DNA from 3 places in the [Clostridium] scindens ATCC 35704 genome. Region 2 is predicted to be linked to each of the others. Evidence: predicted binding sites of a transcription regulator. Region 2 holds the regulator's gene; each other region holds the start of a gene.
What was found. The regulator HrcA, encoded in region 2, represses chaperone genes, less so after heat shock. The targets are predictions, from matches to a motif close to TGTTAGCACTCNNNNNNNNNGAGTGCTAACA.
Positions count from the first base shown of each region.

Region 1: a site for HrcA is predicted at 5,416-5,446, ahead of HDCHBGLK_RS10915 (Hsp20/alpha crystallin family protein). Genes of this name have one in related genera too.
Region 3: a site for HrcA is predicted at 6,548-6,578, ahead of HDCHBGLK_RS17875 (co-chaperone GroES). Genes of this name have one in related genera too.

Region 1 is NZ_CP036170.1:2,111,914-2,119,520, forward strand. Features, by position in the region: gene HDCHBGLK_RS10885 (YfhO family protein) at 1-942, shown strand, start outside; gene secG (preprotein translocase subunit SecG) at 1,015-1,257, shown strand; gene rnr (ribonuclease R) at 1,341-3,500, shown strand; gene smpB (SsrA-binding protein SmpB) at 3,481-3,948, shown strand; gene HDCHBGLK_RS10905 (hypothetical protein) at 3,959-4,201, shown strand; gene HDCHBGLK_RS10910 (zinc-ribbon domain-containing protein) at 4,231-4,785, shown strand; gene HDCHBGLK_RS10915 (Hsp20/alpha crystallin family protein) at 4,919-5,344, opposite strand; RNA gene ssrA (transfer-messenger RNA) at 5,801-6,151, shown strand; gene HDCHBGLK_RS10925 (ferritin-like domain-containing protein) at 6,198-6,728, opposite strand; gene HDCHBGLK_RS10930 (cytidylate kinase-like family protein) at 7,015-7,607, shown strand, end outside.
Region 2 is NZ_CP036170.1:3,294,237-3,301,843, forward strand. Features, by position in the region: gene dnaK (molecular chaperone DnaK) at 1-527, opposite strand, end outside; gene grpE (nucleotide exchange factor GrpE) at 567-1,277, opposite strand; gene hrcA (heat-inducible transcriptional repressor HrcA) at 1,295-2,338, opposite strand; gene HDCHBGLK_RS16920 (hypothetical protein) at 2,525-2,689, opposite strand; gene HDCHBGLK_RS16925 (lipoate--protein ligase) at 2,668-3,651, opposite strand; gene HDCHBGLK_RS16930 (hypothetical protein) at 3,840-4,133, opposite strand; gene HDCHBGLK_RS16935 (ABC transporter ATP-binding protein) at 4,299-5,030, shown strand; gene HDCHBGLK_RS16940 (ABC transporter permease subunit) at 5,032-5,877, shown strand; gene HDCHBGLK_RS16945 (helix-turn-helix domain-containing protein) at 5,999-7,051, shown strand; gene HDCHBGLK_RS16950 (Crp/Fnr family transcriptional regulator) at 7,048-7,607, opposite strand, start outside.
Region 3 is NZ_CP036170.1:3,483,279-3,490,885, reverse strand. Features, by position in the region: gene HDCHBGLK_RS17905 (DUF5107 domain-containing protein) at 1-399, shown strand, start outside; gene HDCHBGLK_RS17900 (YifB family Mg chelatase-like AAA ATPase) at 532-2,067, shown strand; gene dprA (DNA-processing protein DprA) at 2,073-3,152, shown strand; gene topA (type I DNA topoisomerase) at 3,191-5,275, shown strand; gene codY (GTP-sensing pleiotropic transcriptional regulator CodY) at 5,339-6,121, shown strand; gene HDCHBGLK_RS17880 (hypothetical protein) at 6,189-6,494, shown strand; gene HDCHBGLK_RS17875 (co-chaperone GroES) at 6,608-6,892, shown strand; gene groL (chaperonin GroEL) at 6,947-7,607, shown strand, end outside.

The DNA.
Region 1 (7,607 bases), 1.2 Mb from region 2:
ATTGGGGATCAGGCACCGTTAGGATATGAACTGGTGAAGTCATCGGAAGGGGTGAAGATTTACCGGAACACCAAGGTTTCGCCTGTTGCCTATGCTACGAACCGTTATATATCCCGGAAGGAGTATGATAAACTGACATTTCCCTATAACCAGATGGCGCTTACGGAATATGCCGTGGTGGAGCAAGGCGTAGGGGAGCAGGAAGTCAAGGAGGCGGGACAGATGGCCGGAGGGGCAAAAGAGAAAGATTTTGCCATCCCGGAACTGAAAAGAGAATGCCTGAAGATTAAGAAAAATGCCAGCGGCTACCACATAGAGGCGGATAAGGCAGTCACGATAAAGGTTCCGATATCCGGGCCGGAAGAGGGAGACAACATCCTCTTTCTCCAATTCAAAGTCAACAATGGCCAACCCAATAAGGACGTGGCGATCTGGCTGGAAGGCGTAAGGAATAAGTTGTCTTCCAGAGAGCATGTCTACTATAATGGAAATACGACCTTTACCTATACAGTGGAACTGGCCCAGGGGCAGCAGGATGCCTCTTTGAAATTAGGAAAAGGGGTCTACGATATCACAGATATTACCTGCTATGGAATGAGTTGGGATGAAGAGGCCGGGAAGAATCTGTATCAGTCTGTGTTCGAGGCTGATAAGAAACGGACGAAAGGGAATCGGATTGCGGGAACTATCCAGGCGAAGGAAGATGAATATTTCATTACTACGATTCCATATGACAAAAACTTTGACGTTACGGTGGATGGGAAGAAGACCAGGGCCAGGAAGGTCAATACGGCATTTCTCGGATTTCCCATAAGCGAAGGACAACATCAGATCGAGATTGTCTATCATGCCCCGGGCGCTGGCTTTGGTAAGTTCCTGTCGCTTTTGGGGGCTTTCATGGCAGCAGCCCTGGTGATCACATCCAGAATCTTCCTTAAATAGCCCAGATTTTCCTTGCTATATCTTGTCTCCTGTGCTAGAATAAATATGGTTTATCCGCAGGAGGTGTAAAAAGTGGAGATAGTAAAGACGATTTTAATGATCATATTTGCAATAGACTGTATCGCGTTAACGGCAATCGTGTTATTGCAGGAAGGTAAGTCAGCGGGGCTTGGTACCATCAGCGGTATGGCTGATACTTACTGGGGGCGGAACAAAGGCCGTTCTATGGAGGGCGCGCTGGTGAAGTCAACGAAGTTCCTGGCGATTCTGTTTATTGTACTGGCAGCAGTGTTGAATTTAAAAGTATTTGCATAAGATAAAGCATATTTTTATGAGAATGGTGGGACACTCCTGTATGGGAGTGTCTCTTTGTATATAAGATGGAGGACTTGTAAGAGATGGACAAGACAATTGAAAAAAGAAAAAAGGTCATCTATGACTTGATCTGTGATGATTTATACGTGCCAATGAAGTTCAAAGAACTTGCCATGCTTCTGCAGGTTCCAAAAGATCAGAGGAATGAATTCAGGGAGATTCTTGAGACCCTGGAGGCAGAAGGCAAGATCTACCTTTCACAGAAAGGAAAGTACTTAAAAGGAGAGGCTAAGAGGATTCAGGGCGTTTATCGGGCCAGCCTGAAAGGGTTTGGATTCGTTACGGTTCCAGGTGAGGCTTCAGACATATTTGTGGCGGAAGAAGATGCGGGCGGGGCTTTTGAAGGCGACCAGGTAGAACTCGTCATAACGAAGGAGCCTCAGGGCAGAAGCCGGGAAGGCAAGATCGTAAGAATCCTCTCCAGAGGAATCACCCATCTGGTAGGGCTGTATCAGGGGAACCCGAATAAGAGTTTTGGATTCGTCAAGCCTGATAACCAGAAGTTTCCGCATGATATCTTTGTGCCAGTGGAGAAGGCCAATGGCGCTGTGCAAGGGCATAAAGTCGTGGTGGAATTGACTTCTTACGGCGGACCGCAAAAGAAGCCTGAGGGGAAAGTGGTTGAAATTATCGGCCATATCAATGATCCTGGCACAGACATCCTGTCGATCGTGAAGGGATATGATCTGCCGGTGGAATTCTCGGAAAAGATATTAAACCAGGCGCAGCGTGCGGCCAGAGACGTATCCGATGCCGACAGGGCAGGGAGAAAGGATATCCGGGACTGGCAGATGGTGACGATCGACGGAGAGGATGCCAAGGATCTGGATGACGCAGTATCCGTGGTTAAGAATGGGGAGAACTATATCCTGGGGGTTCATATCGCGGATGTGACCAACTATGTCCAGGAGAACAGCGCAATCGACCGGGAGGCGCTTGAGCGGGGTACCAGCGTGTATCTGGTAGACCGGGTAATCCCGATGCTGCCCCATGCCCTTTCCAATGGCATCTGCTCTTTGAATGCGGGAGAGGACAGGTTGGCCCTCAGCTGCATCATGACGGTAAATCCTAAGGGCATGGTGATAGCCCATGAGATAGCGGAGACCGTCATTCATGTGGACGAAAGAATGAGTTATACAAGCGTCAAGAAGATTCTGGAGGACCGGGACGCAAACGAGATAAAAAGGTATGAGAAGCTGGTGCCTATGTTTGAACGGATGCAAGAACTTTCTGGCATCCTGCGGGAACAGAGGAAAAGGCGGGGATCGATTGATTTCGACTTCCCGGAGACGAAGATGGTGCTGGATGAGAATGGAAAGCCAGTGGAAATCCGTCCATACGAGCGGAATGTAGCAACCAAGATGATTGAGGATTTCATGCTTCTTGCCAACGAGACGGTGGCGGAAGATTATTTCTGGCAGGAACTTCCTTTCGTTTACCGTACCCATGAGGCGCCGGATGACGATAAGATCCGCACGCTGGCGACATTTATCAATAATTTTGGATATTCTATGCATGTGGGAGCCAACGAAGTAAAGCCTAAGGAAGTGCAGAAACTGCTGGGCAAGGTGGAGGGGACTCCTGAGGAGGCCCTGATCAGCAGACTGGCGCTTCGTTCTATGAAGCAGGCCAGATATACGCCGGAGAATACCGGGCATTTTGGCCTTGCTGCCAATTATTATACGCATTTCACCTCGCCGATCAGGCGTTATCCAGATCTTCAGATCCACCGGATCATCAAGGATAATCTGCGGGGGCGGATGGACGCAAAGAGAATAGAGCATTACCAGGGGATACTCCCGGAAGTGACCAAGCACTCCAGCGAGATGGAGCGCAGGGCAGACGAGGCCGAGCGTGAAACCATCAAGCTTAAAAAGGTAGAGTATATGCAGGCGCATATCGGAGAAGTGTTTGAAGGCGTGATATCCAGCATTACAAAATGGGGAATGTATGTAGAACTCCCTAATACGGTCGAAGGCCTGGTTCATGTCATCAACATGGTGGATGACCATTACGAGTATCAGCAGGAGCGGTACGAGATGGTGGGAACCCGCAGGCATAAGGTATATAAGCTGGGCCAGAAGATATCCGTCCGCGTAATGGATGCGGACAGGCTTCTTAGGACCATTGATTTTGAGATTGCAGATGAAGGAGAGTTGGAAGATGGCGAAGATGAATGGTAAGATGATAGCCAATAATAAGAAGGCATACCATGATTATTTCATTCTGGAGAACTATGAGGCCGGCATTGCCCTGCATGGGACTGAAGTAAAGTCCCTCCGCATGGGCAAATGCAGCATCAAAGAGGCATTTATCCGCGTTGAGAATGGCGAGGTATATATCTATGGAATGCATATCAGCCCTTATGAAAAGGGAAATATATTCAATAAAGATCCTTTGCGGGTACGCAAGCTTCTCTTACATAAGTCGGAGATCAATAAACTTCTTGGCAAGACTAAGGAGAAGGGTATTGCAATTGTGCCTCTTAAGGTGTACTTTAAAGGAAGCCTGGTAAAAGTCGAGATTGGGCTTGCAAAAGGCAAGAAACTATATGACAAGAGACAGGATATTGCCAGGAAGGACCAGCAAAGGGAAGCGCAGAGAGACTTCAAGGTCCGGAATCTGGGTTAGGAGGAAGAAGATGGTACCTAGAAGCAAGGAAGAATTAAGAAATATGGTTTCTCAGACGACAATAGAGACTTACGAAGAACTGACTCCCCAACTGATACAATTGATCGACCAGACCAAGCATGATGAATCATTGACGGAGGCCCAGAAGCAGGACGAGATATCCTTGCACATGATGGGATATATAAAGTCATGCACCAATGAAATCATAATCGAAGTTCTTGCTGAGATATTGGGATTGGAAGATTCACAATAAATATACTAGAAGAAAAAGGAGAAATAGAAATGGCTTATTGTGTAAAATGTGGAGCGAAAGTGAACGACGGTGTGCAATACTGCCCGCAGTGCGGCGCAAAGATTCCGGTGATGCCGGGGGCAGGCCAGCAGCAGGACAGCCAGCAGGATTATTCATATCAGCAGAATGGCCAGCAGGGCTATACATACCAGCAGAACAGTCAGCAAGGCTATACAGGCCAGCAAGGGAAATTCTTCCAGCAGGAGGATGTACGCCAGAATAAGGTAATGGGGGTCTTGTCATATCTCGGAATTTTGGTATTCGTACCGCTTATTGCTGGAAATAAGCAGTCTCCCTATGTTAGATTCCATACCAATCAGGGACTGGTGCTTTTCATTGCGTCTGTAATTGTAGAACTGCTGGACGGCAGATGGATCTGGGGATTCCATTCTATGATCAATTTCGGGGGCAGCTGGTTTTCCTGGATCTTTGACATCTGCAGCCTGGTATTGTTTGTATTTATGATCGTTGGAATTGTGTATGCATGCAAAGGAGAAAGAAAAGAATTGCCGGTGATCGGCCAGATAAAAATATTAAAGAATTAAGGCTTGAAAATCAAGGCAGCCGCCATCAATCAGATGATGCGCGGCTGCCTTTTTATATTAATATTCAGGATGTTTATATGAAAAAGGGGAAATTCCCCTGAGAGCGTGGGACCTGGTCCCTCTATATTAAAAGTTATTCAATCGTAATTAATTTTGGCTGCTCTTCCTGCTTCTGAATCTCTTTCGGGAACTGAAGCCTGAGGATTCCATCTTTAAATGCTGCCTTAATGTCCTCCTGAGTCAGGGCATCGCCTACATAAAAACTTCTGTTGCAAGTTCCGGTATAGCGTTCCTTGTGGATGCAGTTTCCTTTGGCATCCTTTTCTTCCTTGGATTCGCTCTTATTGGCGGTGATTGTAAGATAGCCGTCTTTTAAGTCTGCCTTAATGTCTTCTTTGGCATATCCCGGAAGTTCCATCTCTATAATGTAACTGCCATCCTTGTCATGAATGTCTGTCTTCATGATCTGTGAAGATGAGTTGTCATATGGACGGGTAAAGAATGGATCCTTGAACATATCATCGAATAAATTGTTAAAACCTCTGTTTGCAAGTAACATAAGTCATTCCTCCTTGATTTATCTTTATTTTTGATTTGTTTTATTTGTTATAGTTATTATATAACACGAATTGTTAGCACTGTCAAGTATTGAGTGCTAAAAATATAGAAAAATTTTTGGGATTTCGTCTTTGATAGTCATGAGGGCTTTACAAGAGCCTTTCGCAGACAATTTGGAATGAGTCCAAACGAATAAAAGAAAACCACGCCGCCTATTCCGGAAGAATATAAGGAATTCTAAGCGGTATGGGTCCCGGCATACAGGCGCAGGGAAGAATATGTGCCATCGGACTAGGCGAAGGCAGAAGAGTATGATAGAATGCCCTGCTTCTTGCATATTGCGCGGTTTCGCTGGTGATATAAGGAAATTGGGATTAAGATTTGACATTTGGGGCAATGCTATATATAATGATAACGGCAAGAGATGTCTGCGAGCCAGTAGTACAGCGAATGATCAGGGCTTGTACTGGTTTCGACGGGGGTCTGGAAGTTGGAGAAGCCATCCGTAGCGGGACACTACGTTAAAAGTTCCAATTAAATATAAACGCAGACAATAGAGAATTAGCGTACGCTGCCTAATTAGGCGGCAGTCGGCCCCGGATCTTCCGCCGTCTGGGTCACCGGCTTCAAACAGGCGGAGCACTTCGTTTCCAAAGCTTTGAGGGAATGGAAGAACTTATGAAGCTACTAAAGTCGGCAGCCTGTCATTAGGCGGCTGATGGAGGGAATGTCAATATAATGACTGTGATGGGAGATGCTTTGATGGATGGGCTTTCGGACGCGGGTTCAACTCCCGCCAGGTCCACTAAAAAACGCCGTAGTTACGGCGCTTTTTTTATGTAATAATATAAGCATTAGATCTGAGCCAGGAAATCACTAAAGATCTTGCAATGCAGTTCCTCATCAAGCGACAGCCGGGCAAGCATCTTCGATACAAGCGGATCCTTGATTTCTTGCGCCTGTTTTGCATATGCCTTGGCGGCAAACCGCTCAGATTCGGCATTCTTAGACAACAGCGTCTGAACGTCGCAGCTATAGTCTACCATATCGCCGCACCAGTACGATTCGGGATCTGAGGAGCGGCATTCCGGCTGAGCCCCAAGCAGGGTGATGAGTTGGCCGAGTATGGAGAAATGATGCTGTTCCACTACGGCCATCCGTTGGATCAGCCGCCGGATGCCTTGATAATCGTTGCTGATCGTCCAGGACTGGAACAGGTATTGGTGCACGGTCGTCATCTCGCTGGCAGCAGAGGCAAAGTCAGGCATAAGAATATGCGCATAACGCAAGTTCTTTTCCGAGACAGCGACGTTAGGATACCAATTGGAGTGAATGACTGGAATAGAGTTTGGATTTGCGTGGATATTGTATCGAATATTGCTCATAATACATCCTCCTAAAAATCTATTAATATAATTACCACTTTATGAAATATGGCGTGAGTATAGAACCGGCCGGCCAACACCATTAGTAAAGGCGTAAGAGGGCTTGAGTCTGAAGAATGCCGGAATATGGATGTAACTATGCTTCGATATATGCTTGACAGTTATCTGGATCTTAGGTTCTGAAAGTGCAGGGATTACATTTAGATTGGAATTTTATGGAATTCAGGGTATACTATAGATAGGAACAATAATCGGTGCAGCAGGAATGAGGAAGGGAGTGGGCAGTATGACAGAAAATGTAATTATTACGATTGGACGCCAGTACGGAAGCGGAGGACGGGAAATTGGGATCCGGCTTGCCAAAAAACTGGAGATTCCTCTCTATGACCACAATCTGGTGGCAATGGCGGCGAAGGAACTGGGCATCAGCGAAAAGGAAGCCAAGGAAGCCGATGAGACGGCTCTGGAAGGATTTCTGTCCTCCTATATAGTAGGCCCCGGCGATTATACGGCCTATATGAATGCGGAAGACTATATGCGACCCTTAAGCGACCGGGTATACCGCACGCAGTCTGAGATCATAAAGAGGCTGGCAGACAGAAGTCCCTGCGTCATCGTCGGACGGTGTGCGGATTATATCTTAAGCGACTGCCCCAAATGCATCAGCGTATTCATCTGCGCGGATAAAGAAGACAGAATCCGCAGAATAGCGGCCCTCAGAGATCTGCCTGAGAGAAAGGCGGCAGAAAAGATTAAGAAGGTTGACAGGGAGAGAAGATATTATTACGAGTCCAATACCGGAGAAGAGTGGGGCAAATCAGGCACATACCAGGTGGTATTGAATGTAAGCCTGACCGGTATCGATAAGGCGGTGGATAT
Region 2 (7,607 bases):
TCGAATGTACCTCCGCCAAGGTCATATACCATGATCTTCTGTTCTTTCTCATTGTCAAGTCCGTAAGCAAGCGCTGCCGCAGTAGGCTCATTGATGATACGCTTTACATCAAGGCCCGCAATCTTGCCTGCATCCTTTGTAGCCTGGCGCTGAGCGTCATTAAAGTACGCTGGCACAGTAATAACCGCCTCTGTTACCTTTTCTCCCAGATATCCTTCCGCGTCTGCCTTAAGCTTCTGAAGAATCATTGCGGAAATCTCCTGTGGAGAATATTTCTTATCATCGATCGTCACTCTGAAATCAGAGCCCATCTCTCTTTTAATAGAAGAGATCGTCCTCTCCGCGTTTGTAACTGCCTGACGTTTTGCAGGCTCGCCCACAAGACGTTCCCCTGTTTTTGTAAATGCTACGACAGATGGCGTCGTTCTGGCGCCTTCCGTATTTGCGATGACCGTTGGCTGGCCACCTTCCATAACAGCCACGCAGCTGTTCGTGGTTCCTAAATCAATACCAATGATTTTGCCCATTATAAAGACCTCCTGTTTTATTTTCTAAATTATCTGGAATTAGTTTGCTACTTTTACCATGCTGTGCCTCACTACGGAGTCACGGTACATATAACCTTTCTGGAATTCCTCGGCTATGATATTCTCGCCAAAGTTCTCATCTTCCACATGCATCACTGCATTGTGGAGATTCGGGTCAAATTCTTTGCCTACCGCTTCGATCGGCTTAACGCCCAATTCTCCCAGCACGGTCATTAACTGCTTATACACCATCTCCATTCCCTGGATAAATGGGTCTTCCTTGTCTTCTTCCTTGACAGCGTCAAGCCCTCGCTCAAAGTTGTCGACTACCGGAAGCATCTTTTCTATGATATCTTTCGCTCCTATCTCGTACATCTGGGATTTCTCCTTTTCCGTACGCTTGCGGAAGTTATCAAACTCTGCCATTTGACGAGTGAGCCTGTCAGTCAGTTCCTCAATCTTCTCGTCCTTTTTATCTTTCTTATTCTTCTTGCCAAATAACTTCTTGCCGGATTTTTTATCTTCGTCTTCCTCATCCGGCTCTTCTTCCTCATCCGGCTCTTGTTCCTCATCCGGCTCTTCTTCCTCGTTATCGGAGACCTCTTCGTCTTCGGAAGCCTCTTTGGCGTTCTCTTCTTCTGCCTGATCTTCCCCGGGCTCGCCTTCCGGCAGTTCCCCGGCCGACTTTTTGGCTTCTTCCACAGCCTCTTTTACCATTTCTTCCTGGCTCTTTTCCTGATTATTCTCCAAGGGTTCTTCCACCTTTCCTATTCTTTTCTATGAAACATTTCATCCAATTCGCTTTGCAGCCGCTTCATGGATTTTAATACATGCTCATAATCCATTCTCTTTGGCCCGATAATACCTATGGTTCCCTTCATGCCGTCGCCTAATTCATAAGTGGCGGTGACAACGCTGCAATCCTTCATGGTCTTGACCGGCGTCTCATCACCGATGTAAACCTGAATGCCAGTATTATCTTCCTGCGATAACGTCTGCGTTACCAACTCGCTAAGCTGCTGCTTTTCCTCAAAGGCGCTGATAATCTCCTGGGCGCTTTGATTATCGCTGAGTTCCGGATACTTGAAGATGTTCGTGGCTCCGCTTGTATAGATCTGCATATCATCATCCACCTGGATGACATCCGCCACCGCATCCAGAACGTTTCCAACCACCTCGCTGTGTATGCCTGCCTGCTCCTTCAGCCTTGCGATCAATCCAAGATTGATTTCCTCGATAGACATGCCATTCAGCGTCGTGTTCAAAAGCATATTCAATTTCAACAGATTCTCATTGCTGATTGGCTCGTCAATGTCAATAATCTTATTCTTGATTACATTGCCTCCAAGCACGATTACCGCGATGATCTGCTCATCGTCTACCATGGACAGCTGAATGAACTTAAGTTTGTTCTCATTGTTCATGGGCGTAGATACCATCGTTGCATAATTCGTACTGTTAGCCAGGACCTTTGCTGCCTGTCTTAGAAGTTGATCCATCTTATCTGCCTTATCCAGCATCTGTTCCTGCATCTCGCTCAGTTCCTGTTCTTTTTCTTCCATCAGCATATCTACATAGAGTCTGTAGCCTTTATCCGAAGGAATGCGTCCGGCCGACGTGTGAGGCTGCATGATATAGCCCATCTCTTCCAAGTCCGCCATCTCGTTACGGATGGTTGCAGAACTTAAGTTCAGATCCGTATACTTCGATATGGTTCTGGAACCAACCGGCTCGCCTGTCTCCAGATAGTTCTGGATAATCGCATGAAGGATCTTAAGCTTGCGGTCACTAAGTCCATGTTCTGATACCATCTATCCTCCTCCTTTCGGATTTTGCTGTTAGCACTCTACATTTTCGAGTGCTAACATCTTCGATTATTAATTTAGCACTCCCTTTTTCTTTTGTCAACACTATTTATACAATTTTTATAACTAACTCCTGGCTGAGTTCGTTTCCATAGATGACCTGGGGAATTCCCACCTCATTTTGCGCGGCATTCAGAATCTCCCGAAAGCGCGCCCCATCCTTCCCGCCCGCGGGCAGATGGATTGCAGATACCCGGCGCGCTCCCAGCGAATGTCCGTACAGATGCAAGTGTCTCCCAAACGGATCAGAACCCCTGCATTGTCTACCTGCCGGATTAAGATATCTCTGCAATCCAATCGATTACCTCCTTCACCTGCTTCTGCCTTTCTATGGCGGATTCTCCTTCTGCCGCGTCCGTGGCGGCGTCTGACAGATCATAACGCCTGCCTCTGAATGCCTTCTCGATCGCCTGCGGCAGGCCTATGTCCAATGCATCCGTATATACCTTTATCTCCTTGATGACGAGGTTTTCCAAGTGCATCTGAATCTCTACTTCTCCCCAGCCGAACCGTTTCTGGTGGATGATCTCGCACGCCGGAGACTGTCCATATACCCATTCCCAGGAACAATAGGATTCATAGATCTGCCGGATCTTCTCTTGATCCTCCCTGCTTAATTTCAGAATCTGCGCCGTACCATATTCCTTCTGGAAACTTTCCGCCATCTGCTCCATAATTCCCTGTGTCGTGATTTCCTGGTTCAAGTCCCTTAGGTTGCACACCCTGGATCTGACGGAATCGACGCCTTTCGCCTTCATTTTCTCTTTAGATGGCGTCAGATAGCGGGTCATCCTCTCCTTGTCCACGTCCACCATCAGCGTTCCGTGCTGCACATTGCAGCTGGCCGTCTTAGAATACGCATTGCCGGAAAATTTAAGTCCTTCCTTGGTCAGTATATCATTCCGGCCGGAAGCCTGCGTCTCAATTCCGTAGAATCCGCACGCATCCGCGATGATCCCGGACTGTCTTTTCAAGTCATACATCTCTGGAGACGCAAGAAATGTGAAGCAGACATTTCCCATATCCTGGTAGACCGCACCACCCCCCGTCGTCCGACGGGCCACATAGCCGCCTTCCTCTTCCAGAAGCCTGGCTCTGCATTCTTTCAGGATATTCTGATTCTTTCCTATTACTACAGTATGCTCATTCTGCCACAGGTACAAAATGACATCCCCTTCTTTTACCAATGTCTGCAAGTGGGCTTCCACTGCCAGATTGTATCTTGGATCATTCGATTCTGCCCATATGATGTAATTCATATTTTCCCTCCTCATTATTATATATAAATGCTGTCCTTATTGCTCTTCACCAGCCCTTTCTCCAATTGTATAACAGCATTATAGTACAGGTAAAAACAGCACAATGTCCATGCATTGTGCTGTTTGACTGATAAAACTGCAATATTATGTGATTTTCATTTAGGCCTTCGCATCATTGTGCAACGGCGCTAGCTTAATTCGACTTTCTGCGCTTCTTCCGGCTTAAAATCATTCTCCAAGTCATAGATGTTGTGCCCTGTAGATTCACTGAGCACTCTGCCTTCCAGAGAATAGCAGCGGATGAATCTCTTTCCGTCCACGCTTGACCAGTGCTCCACGTCCCAACTCATGTATCCGTCCTCGTCGCTTTTCTTTTCTTTCAGATACAGATCCACTTGGCGTCCGTCCTTCATCTGCTGAATCAGTCCCTTGGTTCCGTCCACTTCCACTTCTACCTTATTTACTTTGTCATAAATCTTCATAGCATTCCCTCCGCTAATCTCATATTAACTTACGGTATGATTATACCTTTAATAAGAGGAAAAAACAATACTTGTGAATCCGCTCTTGACAAATCGCTTTTTCTATCGTATTATTGTACTAAGTTTATAATACAGTAATACATTAGTACAGAAGGAGGCAATCTCATGACTGCAATATTAAGAACCAATCATCTGACCAAACGATATAATAACCGGGCGGTCGTAAATGACCTGTCCATGACGATCCATGAAGGAGATATCTATGGTTTCATCGGCAAGAACGGCGCGGGCAAGACCACCCTCATCCGTATGATTACCGGACTTGCATCTCCCAGCGACGGAAATATCCTGCTGTTCGGAAGTCCCGAACTTAAGGAAGGCCGCTCAGCCATCGGAACCGTCATCGAATCTCCCGCCTTTTATCCGGGTATGACCGCAAGGCAGAACCTTATTGTCCAGTGCAAACTGCAAGGCATCCGTGACGAATCCCAGGCAGATGCCATTCTGACTCTGGTGGGGCTTGATGATACCGGACATAAGAAAGCCAAAGACTTCTCTCTGGGAATGCGCCAAAGGCTTGCAATCGCCATTGCCCTGATTGGAAGTCCCAGACTTCTGATACTGGATGAGCCAACCAACGGTCTGGATCCGGAAGGAATCAAAGAGGTGCGCGAATTAATCCTGAAACTGAACCGGGATCGTAAAATCACCGTATTGATTTCCTCCCACATCCTGGGAGAACTGTCAAAATTCGCGACTCGCTATGGCATCATCCATCACGGAAAGTTAATTGAAGAATTTACGGAAAATCAACTGTGGGAACGCTGCAGTTCCAAAGACGGTACCAGGCAGATGGACCTGGAAGATTATTTCTTAAGCAGAATAGGAGGAAGATAGCATGCTGAACTTACTAAAAAGCGATTTCTACAAACTCGGGAAGGCAAGATACTTCTGGGTATGCCTGATCCTTACCGCGGCCCTGGCTGCAGGGACCGTCTTCTTAATGGACTTTGCCTATAAGATGGCCGGGGAGCAGATGACCCAGCAAGTGGAACAAAAGCAGCAGGCCATGGATGAAAACGGAATCAACGTGACTACCGAGGGCGTTCCGGCAAGCCGCGAGGAACTGTCAGCCTCCCGTCAGATGGTAACCTTTTTTGCAGGCAATACCACGCTGATCCTAGCAGTTCTCATCTCTCTTTTCGTAGGCAGCGAATTCAATCACGGTACCATCAAGAACATTGCCTCCAAGAATTATGGCCGCTCCCAGATCTATGCTTCCAAACTGGCTGCCGGCGTTCTCTGCGGAATCCTGTTCACCTTTATCTATGCTGCTGTCTCTATGGCTGCGGCAACTATCCTGTGGGGATTCGGGGATGTGAACGCAGGCTTCTGGCCGGATGCCCTTAAGTCTGTCGGACTGGAACTATTGCTGACAAGTGCCTTTGTATCTATCTTCGTAATGTTCAGCATGCTGATCCGCCAGAATGGAGGCTCGCTTGCCGCTAATATTTGTTTTCTGGAGTTTGTGTCGCTGATCGTGATGCTGGGAGAGATGCTGATCAAAAAGATCAGTGGAAAAGAAATTATCCTGAGCAATTATCTGATTGACACGAATATGAACGCCATCACGGCAGGCCTTAATAAAGCCATCGCTGTACGAAGCCTGTGCGTGGCTTTTGGCTTTTTCCTGGCTGCCATGCTGATTGGAATGTTAAGTTTCCAGAAGCGCGACATCAAATAAAATTAACCGCTGGTTCATTTATTGTTCCGTCAGTTAACTTTCCCTCCATTGTCTGAAGTCGGAGGCTCTGCTATGATATTCTTAACCCGAAGATGCACAGATAAATAGGAGGAACTATGATATGAAAATTAATGAAATGATACGTACCAGACGCAAGGAAATGAATCTGACCCAGGAGCAGGTGGCTTCCCGCCTTGGCGTGTCCGCTCCGGCCGTCCACAAGTGGGAAACGGGGAACTCTTATCCGGACATCACCCTGCTTCCTGCCCTGGCAAGACTTTTGGGCACGGACCTTAATACCCTGCTCTCCTTTCAGGAGGATCTAAGCAGGCAGGAGGTGGATCAGTTCTGCGCTGATCTTTGCCAGATGATTGAGGCGAAAGGGTTCGCGGCCGGCTTTGAGGCTGCTATGGATAGGACTGCCCAGTATCCCAACTGCGATGCCCTGGCTTACCTTGCTGCTGCCACGCTGGAAGGCTGCCTATATCTATTGTCTGCTGAAGATGCCGGACCATACCAGAAACGCATAGAAGCACTTTACGAACGGGCTTCTCACGGTGATGATGCAACGATACGGGGCCTGGCCAGATCCATGATCATCAGCAAATCCATGGCCCGTGGAGAGTATGAAAGGGCGCAGGAACTGCTGGATGAGGACAAAGAAATTTCAAAATCGCTCTTCCATCATGTATTTCTGCAAAGCAATCTCTACCTTCAGCAGGACAGGCTCGAAGAAGCTTCCGAACTGCTGGAGCGGGAATTGCTCGGCAGCGCCGGCAACATCCAGTCAACGCTTCTCATGATGCTGGACATTGCGCTAAAGGAACAGGATATGCACGCAGCTTCTTATATAGCCCAAGTCTCTGAACAGACCGCTCATCTATATGACCTCTGGTCCTATAACTCCTATGTGGCAGGCTTCCAGCTGGCCGTATCGGCAAGAGATGAATCGGAAACGCTAAGATATCTCCAAAAACTTTTAGAAGCGTCTCAAACCAGCTGGGATATAAGTGCCTCCCCGCTATACCGCCACCTGCCGGAAAATGGAGGGGCATTCCTGAAGGACCACTTCCCCGCAGGCCTGGCAAACTCCATGAAAACAGATGAATGCCTAACGTTTCTCCACGACAATCCAAAATTCTGGGAACTGGTCAAAAAGTATGCTAATGATTAGTCCTGGCCGTACAGCCAGAATTCGAACTTCTTATAATCCAGGAGGCCCTCGCCTCTTAACTTGCTAAGTTCCGCAGACATGGCGCTTCTTTCTACACAGAGATAATCTGCCAGTTCCTGCCTGTTAAATGGAATAAAGAAGTGCCGGCTTCCAGCCTTTTTGGACTGTGACGACAGATAAGACAGCAATTTTTCCCGCGTACTCCTTTTTGAGATATGGCCAATCTTCTCACTGAGCATCACATTCTTTCTTGCCAGAATATATACCATGTTCTCAACCATCTTCTGATGAAAGGGGCAGGCCGTCGGGCAGACGGAAAGGATGCGGCCAGCCTCGAGAAAGAGCACCTTGCTCTCAGATATGGAAGTGATGCTGACCGGGCTGTTCTTTATGCCCGCACAGGCATACGCTGCGCCGAATAGTTCGCCCGGCTCCAGCATCTCCTGAATATTCCGGTTTCCGAATACATCTTCATTCTCCACCTGCACGCACCCCTTTAGGATTACCCCTACCTTCTTAAGCGTCTCTGCTTCTGTAAGGATCCGCTCATTTTTTC
Region 3 (7,607 bases), 190 kb from region 2:
CTGGGGGTGCTTGCGATGCAAAAGGAACGGTCCGCGGAGGCGGCGGAATGGCTGGAAAAGGGAATTGGCATGAGGAAGGAGGATCTGTCTTATGTCAAAGAAGGGCTGCGGCTTATCCTGAAGACAAAGGAATACCGCAGAGTCATCCGGGTCTGCGAGGAACTTCCGGAAAAGACGCGGACAGAAAGCCGGGTCGTATTCGATTATCTGACGGCCCTTTCCCATGAAGGCAGGTGTCAGGAGGTGCTTGCATACTTTGCGGCGCATCCGGATTACGTGCTGGATGACTTAAGAGAAGGCGAGGATAGTATTTCCGAACTTTGGAGCAGTGCCTATGAAGCGGTGTATGGGCGAAAGCCGGATGAGATTCCTCGTCAATGGGACTTTTATTCTTTATAATTCACGCCTGGGGAAGAGGCGATACTGCCAGTCTGGCAAGTCTTTTCCCTTTGGCTTCTATCGGGCCGTTTCGGCCGCATATCACAGATTATAGAACAAATGATTTACCAAGAATAAGAAAGGAAGATGCGAATGGCATTTCATACGGTATTATCCGCCTCCATCCAAGGGCTGCACGTGGAGATGGTTCATGTTGAGGCGGATGTAAGCAATGGACTTCCCATGTTCCATATGGTAGGATATCTGTCCGCTGAGGTAAAGGAAGCATCTGAAAGGGTAAGAACAGCAATCCGAAACGCGGGCATCCAGATACCAGCCAGGAAGGTGGTAGTGAATCTGGCCCCGGCTACGGTGAGAAAGAAGGGGGCTTCCTTTGACTTGCCAATTGCCCTGGCGGTGATGGCGGCTTTGGGTGAAATTGAGGGGGAGGAGCTGGAGCGTACGCTGGTAATCGGGGAACTGGGCCTGGATGGAAGGGTTCAGGAGGTTCCAGGCATCCTTCCAATTGTGCTGGAAGCCAGGAGGGCAGGATGTCGCACCTGCATCCTTCCGATACGCAATGCACCGGAAGGAGCGCTGGTGGAAGGGATCAGGATCTTAGGGGTCAGGCATTTGAAAGAAGCCTGTGATTACCTGAATGGAGAGGTGGCGCTTAAAGAAGAAGTAAGACAGGATGGGAAGATGGAAGGAGGGAGAGAGGAATTGTCCGTGGACTTTGGAGATATCCAGGGGCAGGAGGCAGTAAAAAGAGCGGCAGAAGTCGCGGCTGCAGGCGGTCATAATCTTCTTATGGTGGGACCTCCGGGAAGCGGGAAATCCATGCTGGCAAAAAGAATTCCCACCATTCTTCCGCCGCCTACGCCGGAAGAAAGCATAGAGATCACGAAGATTTACAGCGTTCTTGGAATGGTAGACAGGGAGCGTCCATTGATTACGGGCCGACCAGTGAGAAGCGTTCACCACACGGTGACGAAGGCTGCATTGATAGGCGGCGGGCTGGTCCCGGTTCCGGGAGAGATCAGCCTGGCCCATGAAGGCGTGCTGTTTCTGGATGAACTGGCGGAATTTCAAAAGAATGTTCTGGAAGTATTAAGACAGCCTCTGGAAGAAAAGCAGATTCGGATTGCCCGCAGCCATGGAACCTATGTGTTTCCGGCCAATTTCATACTGGTTGCCGCAATGAATCCATGCCCTTGCGGCAATTATCCGAATTTAGAAAAATGCACCTGCACGCCAGGACAGATCCGGCATTACTTGGGCAGGATCAGCCAGCCATTTCTGGATCGTATGGATCTGTGTATAGAAACTCCTCGGATCAAGTATGAAGCCTTAAGCGTCCGGAAGCCCCAGGAAAGTTCAAAAGAGGTACGAAAGAGGGTAGTAAAGACCAGAAACATCCAGAACATGCGTTATGCAGAAACCGGGATAACATCGAATGCCCTGCTGGGCGTCAGGGAACTGGAGAAGTACTGCCAATTAGGGGATAATGAAGAACGGCTGATGAAGCGCGCGTATCTGGCGATGGGGCTGACGGCAAGAACCTACCATAAGATATTGCGGGTGGCACGTACGATTGCGGATATGGAGGAGAGTGAAAGAATCCGGGAGCATCATCTGAAAGAGGCAATCAGCTACCGGACGATAGACAAGAAATATTGGGGGAGGTAGAAAAGGTGGTATATGAATACTGGCTTGCATCCATAAAACCGCTTCAGCCGAAGAAAAAGAGGATGCTAAGGGAAAATTTAGGAAGCGGAAGAACTGTTTATTATATAGAAGAAACAAAACTTCATTTTCAAGAGTATCTGAACGCGAAGGATGTTGAAACAATCAGGAAGGCGCAAGGAGATAAGAAGATTGAGGAGAGGTGGGCAAGGCTGAAAGAGGAAAATATACGGTTCATTCCTTATTTTTCCAGGGAATATCCAGAGAAACTGAAGCATATTCCTAATCCGCCTTATGCACTATATGTAAAGGGAAGCCTTCCCAAAGAAGATTCTCCCAGCGCAGCGATCGTAGGAGCCAGACGCTGCACTCCTTACGGCGAGCAGATGGCGCTTGCCTATGGAGAGAAACTTGCAAAAGCAGGAGTTCAAGTGATCAGCGGCATGGCGAGAGGAATCGATGGCGCAGGGCAAAGAGGCGCATTAAACGGAAGAGGAAGGACATATGGTATATTAGGATGCGGCGTCGATGTCTGTTATCCAAGAGAGCATATCGGGCTGTATATGGATCTTCAGGAAAATGGAGGCCTGATATCGGAGCAGATTCCGGGACAGCCGCCGCTGCCGGCATATTTTCCGGAGCGGAACCGAATCATCAGCGGTCTGTCAGATGTAGTTCTTATAATAGAAGCAAAAGAAAGAAGCGGCTCTTTGATTACCGCAGATATGGCCTTGGAACAGGGAAAGGATGTCTATGCGCTGCCTGGCCCCGTAACAAGCCCGGCAAGCCAGGGCTGCCACCGGCTGATCAAGCAAGGCGCAGGGATTCTCCTATCTCCGGAAGATCTATTAATGGAATTGGAAATCAGCAATATGAATCCAGGGCAAAATTCTGACGAAAATAAAAAAATGCTTGAAAGTCCTGAAAATATGGTGTATAGTTGTCTCGGTTTGTTCCCGAAGAGCATTGGCCAATTATTAGAAGAGACCGGACTATGTCCGAAGGAACTTCTGGAGAGGCTGATAACTCTGGAATTAGAGGGATATATTAAAGAAGTATCTAAAAATTATTATATAAGAATCCGGTGAAAGACCGGCAAGTCGTTTTTTATGGAGGAAGCAGTTATATGGCACGCTATCTTGTAATCGTGGAGTCGCCTGCAAAGGTGAAGACAATTAAAAAATTTCTGGGAAGTAATTATGTGGTTACCGCATCCAACGGGCATGTCAGGGATCTGCCCAAGAGCCAGCTGGGCGTTGACGTTGAGCATGATTATGAGCCGAAGTACATTACAATACGGGGGAAAGGAGAGATACTGGCAAATCTGCGCAAGGAAGTGAAAAAAGCAGATAAGGTGTATCTCGCGACTGACCCGGACCGGGAAGGAGAGGCTATTTCGTGGCATTTGAGCCAGGCCTTGAAGTTGGAGAATAAGAAGACTTACCGCATTAGTTTTAATGAGATTACAAAGAACGCAGTAAAAGCATCCCTTAAAAACGCAAGAGAAATTGATATGGATCTGGTTGATGCCCAGCAGGCGAGAAGGGTTCTGGATCGAATTGTCGGATACAGGATCAGCCCTCTTTTGTGGGCCAAGGTCAAGAGAGGCTTGAGTGCCGGGCGGGTTCAGTCGGTGGCGCTTCGTATTATCGCGGACCGGGAGGAAGAGATCAATGCATTCATCCCGGAAGAATACTGGACGCTGGATGCCAACTTGAAAGTAGAAGGAGAGAAGAAGATTCTGACCGCGAAATTCTACGGCACAGAGAAAAAGAAGATGACCATCCGTTCCAAGGAAGAACTGGAACAGATTCTGAAAGAAGTGGATCAGGCCGATTATTCCGTGGCAGACATTAAAAAGGGCGAGCGGATTAAAAAGGCCCCGGTTCCTTTTACCACCAGCACGCTCCAGCAGGAAGCATCCAAAGCGCTGAATTTTGCCACCTCAAAGACGATGAGGATTGCCCAGCAGCTCTATGAGGGAATTGACATCAAAGGGAATGGCACCGTCGGAATCATTACCTATCTGCGTACGGATTCCACCAGGGTATCGGAAGAGGCTGACGCCAGTGTAAGAGAATACATCGCGTCTAATTACGGAAAAGAGTATGTGGCAGCAGGAGAAGCAAAAGAAGGGGCTGACAAAAAGATCATCCAGGACGCCCATGAGGCGATAAGGCCTACGGATGTATCGCGCACGCCGGCAGTTATGAAGGATTCCCTGACCAGGGATCAGTTCCGTCTGTACCAGCTGATATGGAAACGGTTTGTTGCCAGCAGGATGCGGCCTGCCAGATACGAGACCACGTCCGTGAAGATCGCGGCAGGAACGTATCGGTTTACGGTGGCAGCGTCCAAGATTATCTTCGAAGGATTCCGTTCTGTATATACGGAGGCAGGAGAAGAGAAGGAAGAAAGCAACGTGCTGCTGAAAGGCCTTGATATGGATTCCAGGCTTACCAAAGAAAGTTTTGAGTCAAAGCAGCATTTCACCCAGCCGCCAGCCCATTATACGGAGGCAGCGCTGGTAAAGACGCTTGAGGAGCTGGGTATCGGCCGCCCAAGTACTTATGCGCCTACAATTTCTACAATTATTGCCAGAAGATATGTGGCCAAGGAGAATAAGAACCTTTATCTCACAGAGATCGGCGAAGTGGTCAATAATATTATGAAGCAGTCCTTTCCCAGCATTGTGGACGTGAACTTCACAGCCAATATGGAAAGCCTTCTTGATGGGGTGGCAGAGGGAAAAGTAGGATGGAAGACGATTATCGAGAATTTCTATCCGGATCTTGAGAAAGCCGTCGAAAAAGCGGAGAAGGAACAGGAAGCAGTCAAGATAGAAGATGAGGTTACGGATGTGATCTGTGACCAGTGCGGCCGCAATATGGTCATTAAATATGGACCCCATGGACGTTTCCTGGCTTGTCCGGGATTCCCGGAGTGCAGGAATACCAAGCCTTATCTGGAAAAGATCGGCGTGCCTTGCCCGGTCTGCGGCAAGGATGTGGTGATCCGTAAGACGAAGAAGGGACGAAAATATTATGGGTGCGAAGACAACCCCAATTGCGAATTTATGTCCTGGCAGAAGCCATCGACGAAGAAGTGTCCGAGGTGTGGAAGCCATATGGTAGAAAAGGGAAATAAGCTGCTTTGCAGTGATGAACAATGCGGATATGTGGAAAATAAAGAGATTATTAAAAATATTTAGGAAATTCATTGAATGTTATTGAATTGTATGATAATATAACAATCAAAGGATGGAGGAATGGCAATGAGTGTACAATTGTTAGATAAAACTAGAAAAATCAACAAATTACTGCATAATAATAATTCCAGCAAGGTCGTATTTAATGATATCTGCGAAGTGCTTACTGAAATACTGGATTCCAATGTTCTGGTAGTCAGTAAAAAGGGCAAAGTGCTGGGCGGCAGTAATTGCGAGGGAGTTCCAATTATCAAGGAACTGCTGGAGCGGGAAGTCGGGAGGCATATCGATGATATGCTGAATGAGCGCCTGCTGAGTATTTTATCCACCAAGGAGAATGTAAACCTGCAGACCCTTGGATTTTCGGAAGAGGCGGTGAAGGGTTATCAGGCCATCATCACCCCCATTGATATTGCAGGCGAGCGTCTGGGAACACTATTTATCTATAAGAGAGACCAGATGTATGAAATTGACGACATTATTTTAAGTGAATATGGAACAACGGTAGTAGGACTTGAAATGCTCAGGTCCGTAAATGAGGAGAGCGCTGAAGAGACCAGGAAGGAGCATATCGTCCAGTCGGCTATCAGCACCCTGTCCTATTCAGAACTGGAGGCGATCATCCATATCTTTGAGGAACTGGATGGCACGGAGGGAATCCTGGTTGCCAGCAAGATCGCAGACCGGGTAGGGATTACCAGATCCGTGATTGTAAATGCGCTCCGGAAATTCGAAAGCGCCGGAGTGATCGAGTCACGTTCTTCCGGTATGAAGGGAACCTATATCAAGGTCGTAAATGATTATGTATTTACGGAACTGGAACATATCAAGGCAGAACGTGCAAAATAAGAAAGACGGATAAAGGGGTATCGGGCGACTGATACCCTTATTTGAACTTGGGAAGGGAGAAGCAGGCATGTATGAGGAGTGTTCCGCTGATATCAAGATGACCCGTATGATCTTGAAAGAAGGGTTCTTTGATAAGGCAACGTACCATTGCAGCATAATCACGTATAATCCGGAAGAAGAATGTATATATTTGTTATCAGATGAGACGCAGCTTCCGGTCTTCTCCCTGGATGGCATCTACGAATGCAGGATCGACACGCCCAAGGGCGTTATCGGATGTAGCGGAACCATCAGGGAAAGATATTGGAATAAGGTTGGGAGAATCGTAAAATTCCAGATTCGGAATGGATTTTATAAAAATCTTGTAAACTAAATATAAAGGTTGTTGACAAAATAACGAGAGAGTGCTATTTTATATCTAGAGTCTTTTAGCACTCTCTTTTTATGAGTGCTAACAAATATAGATAATATTAAGGAGGAATAAATATGAAATTAGTACCATTGGGAGACAGAGTCGTATTAAAACAGTTAGTAGCAGAAGAAACTACAAAATCCGGAATCGTGATTCCCGGACAGTCCAAAGAGAAACCGCAGCAGGCAGAAGTAATCGCTGTTGGACCTGGTGGAACAGTTGATGGCAAGGAAGTTAAGATGAATGTCGCGACAGGCCAGAAAGTTATTTATTCTAAATATGCAGGAACAACGGTTGAAATTGATGATGAAGAGTATATCATCGTAAAACAGGATGATATCCTTGCAATCGTTGAATAAAGAAGTGAAGTTTGAAAAAGATTATAGCATAGAAAGAGCAGGAGGAATGTAATCATGGCAAAGGAAATTAAATATGGCGCTGAGGCAAGAAGCGCATTGGAAACAGGAGTTAACCAGCTGGCAGATACCGTTAGGGTAACGCTTGGACCAAAAGGACGTAACGTAGTGTTGGATAAATCTTTCGGCGCGCCGCTTATCACGAACGACGGTGTTACGATTGCAAAAGAAATCGAGCTTGAGGATGCTTTTGAGAATATGGGAGCGCAGCTGATCAAGGAAGTTGCATCCAAGACCAACGACGTGGCCGGTGATGGCACAACCACAGCAACCGTGCTTGCACAGGCAATGGTTCATGAAGGTATGAAGAATCTGGCTGCAGGGGCAAACCCGATTATCCTTCGCAAAGGCATGAAAAAGGCAACTGACAAGGCGGTTGATGCAATCGCTAAGATGTCCAGCAAAGTAAAGGACAAAGATCAGATCGCAAAAGTTGCAGCAATCTCCGCAGGCGATGTAGAAGTTGGGGAGATGGTTGCGGATGCAATGGAGAAGGTTTCCAATGACGGCGTAATTACGATCGAAGAATCCAAGACGATGAAGACGGAACTGGATCTGGTAGAAGGTATGCAGTTTGACCGCGGATATGTTTCCGCATACATGGCAACGGATATGGATAAGATGGAAGCAAATCTGGAAGATCCATATATCCTGATTA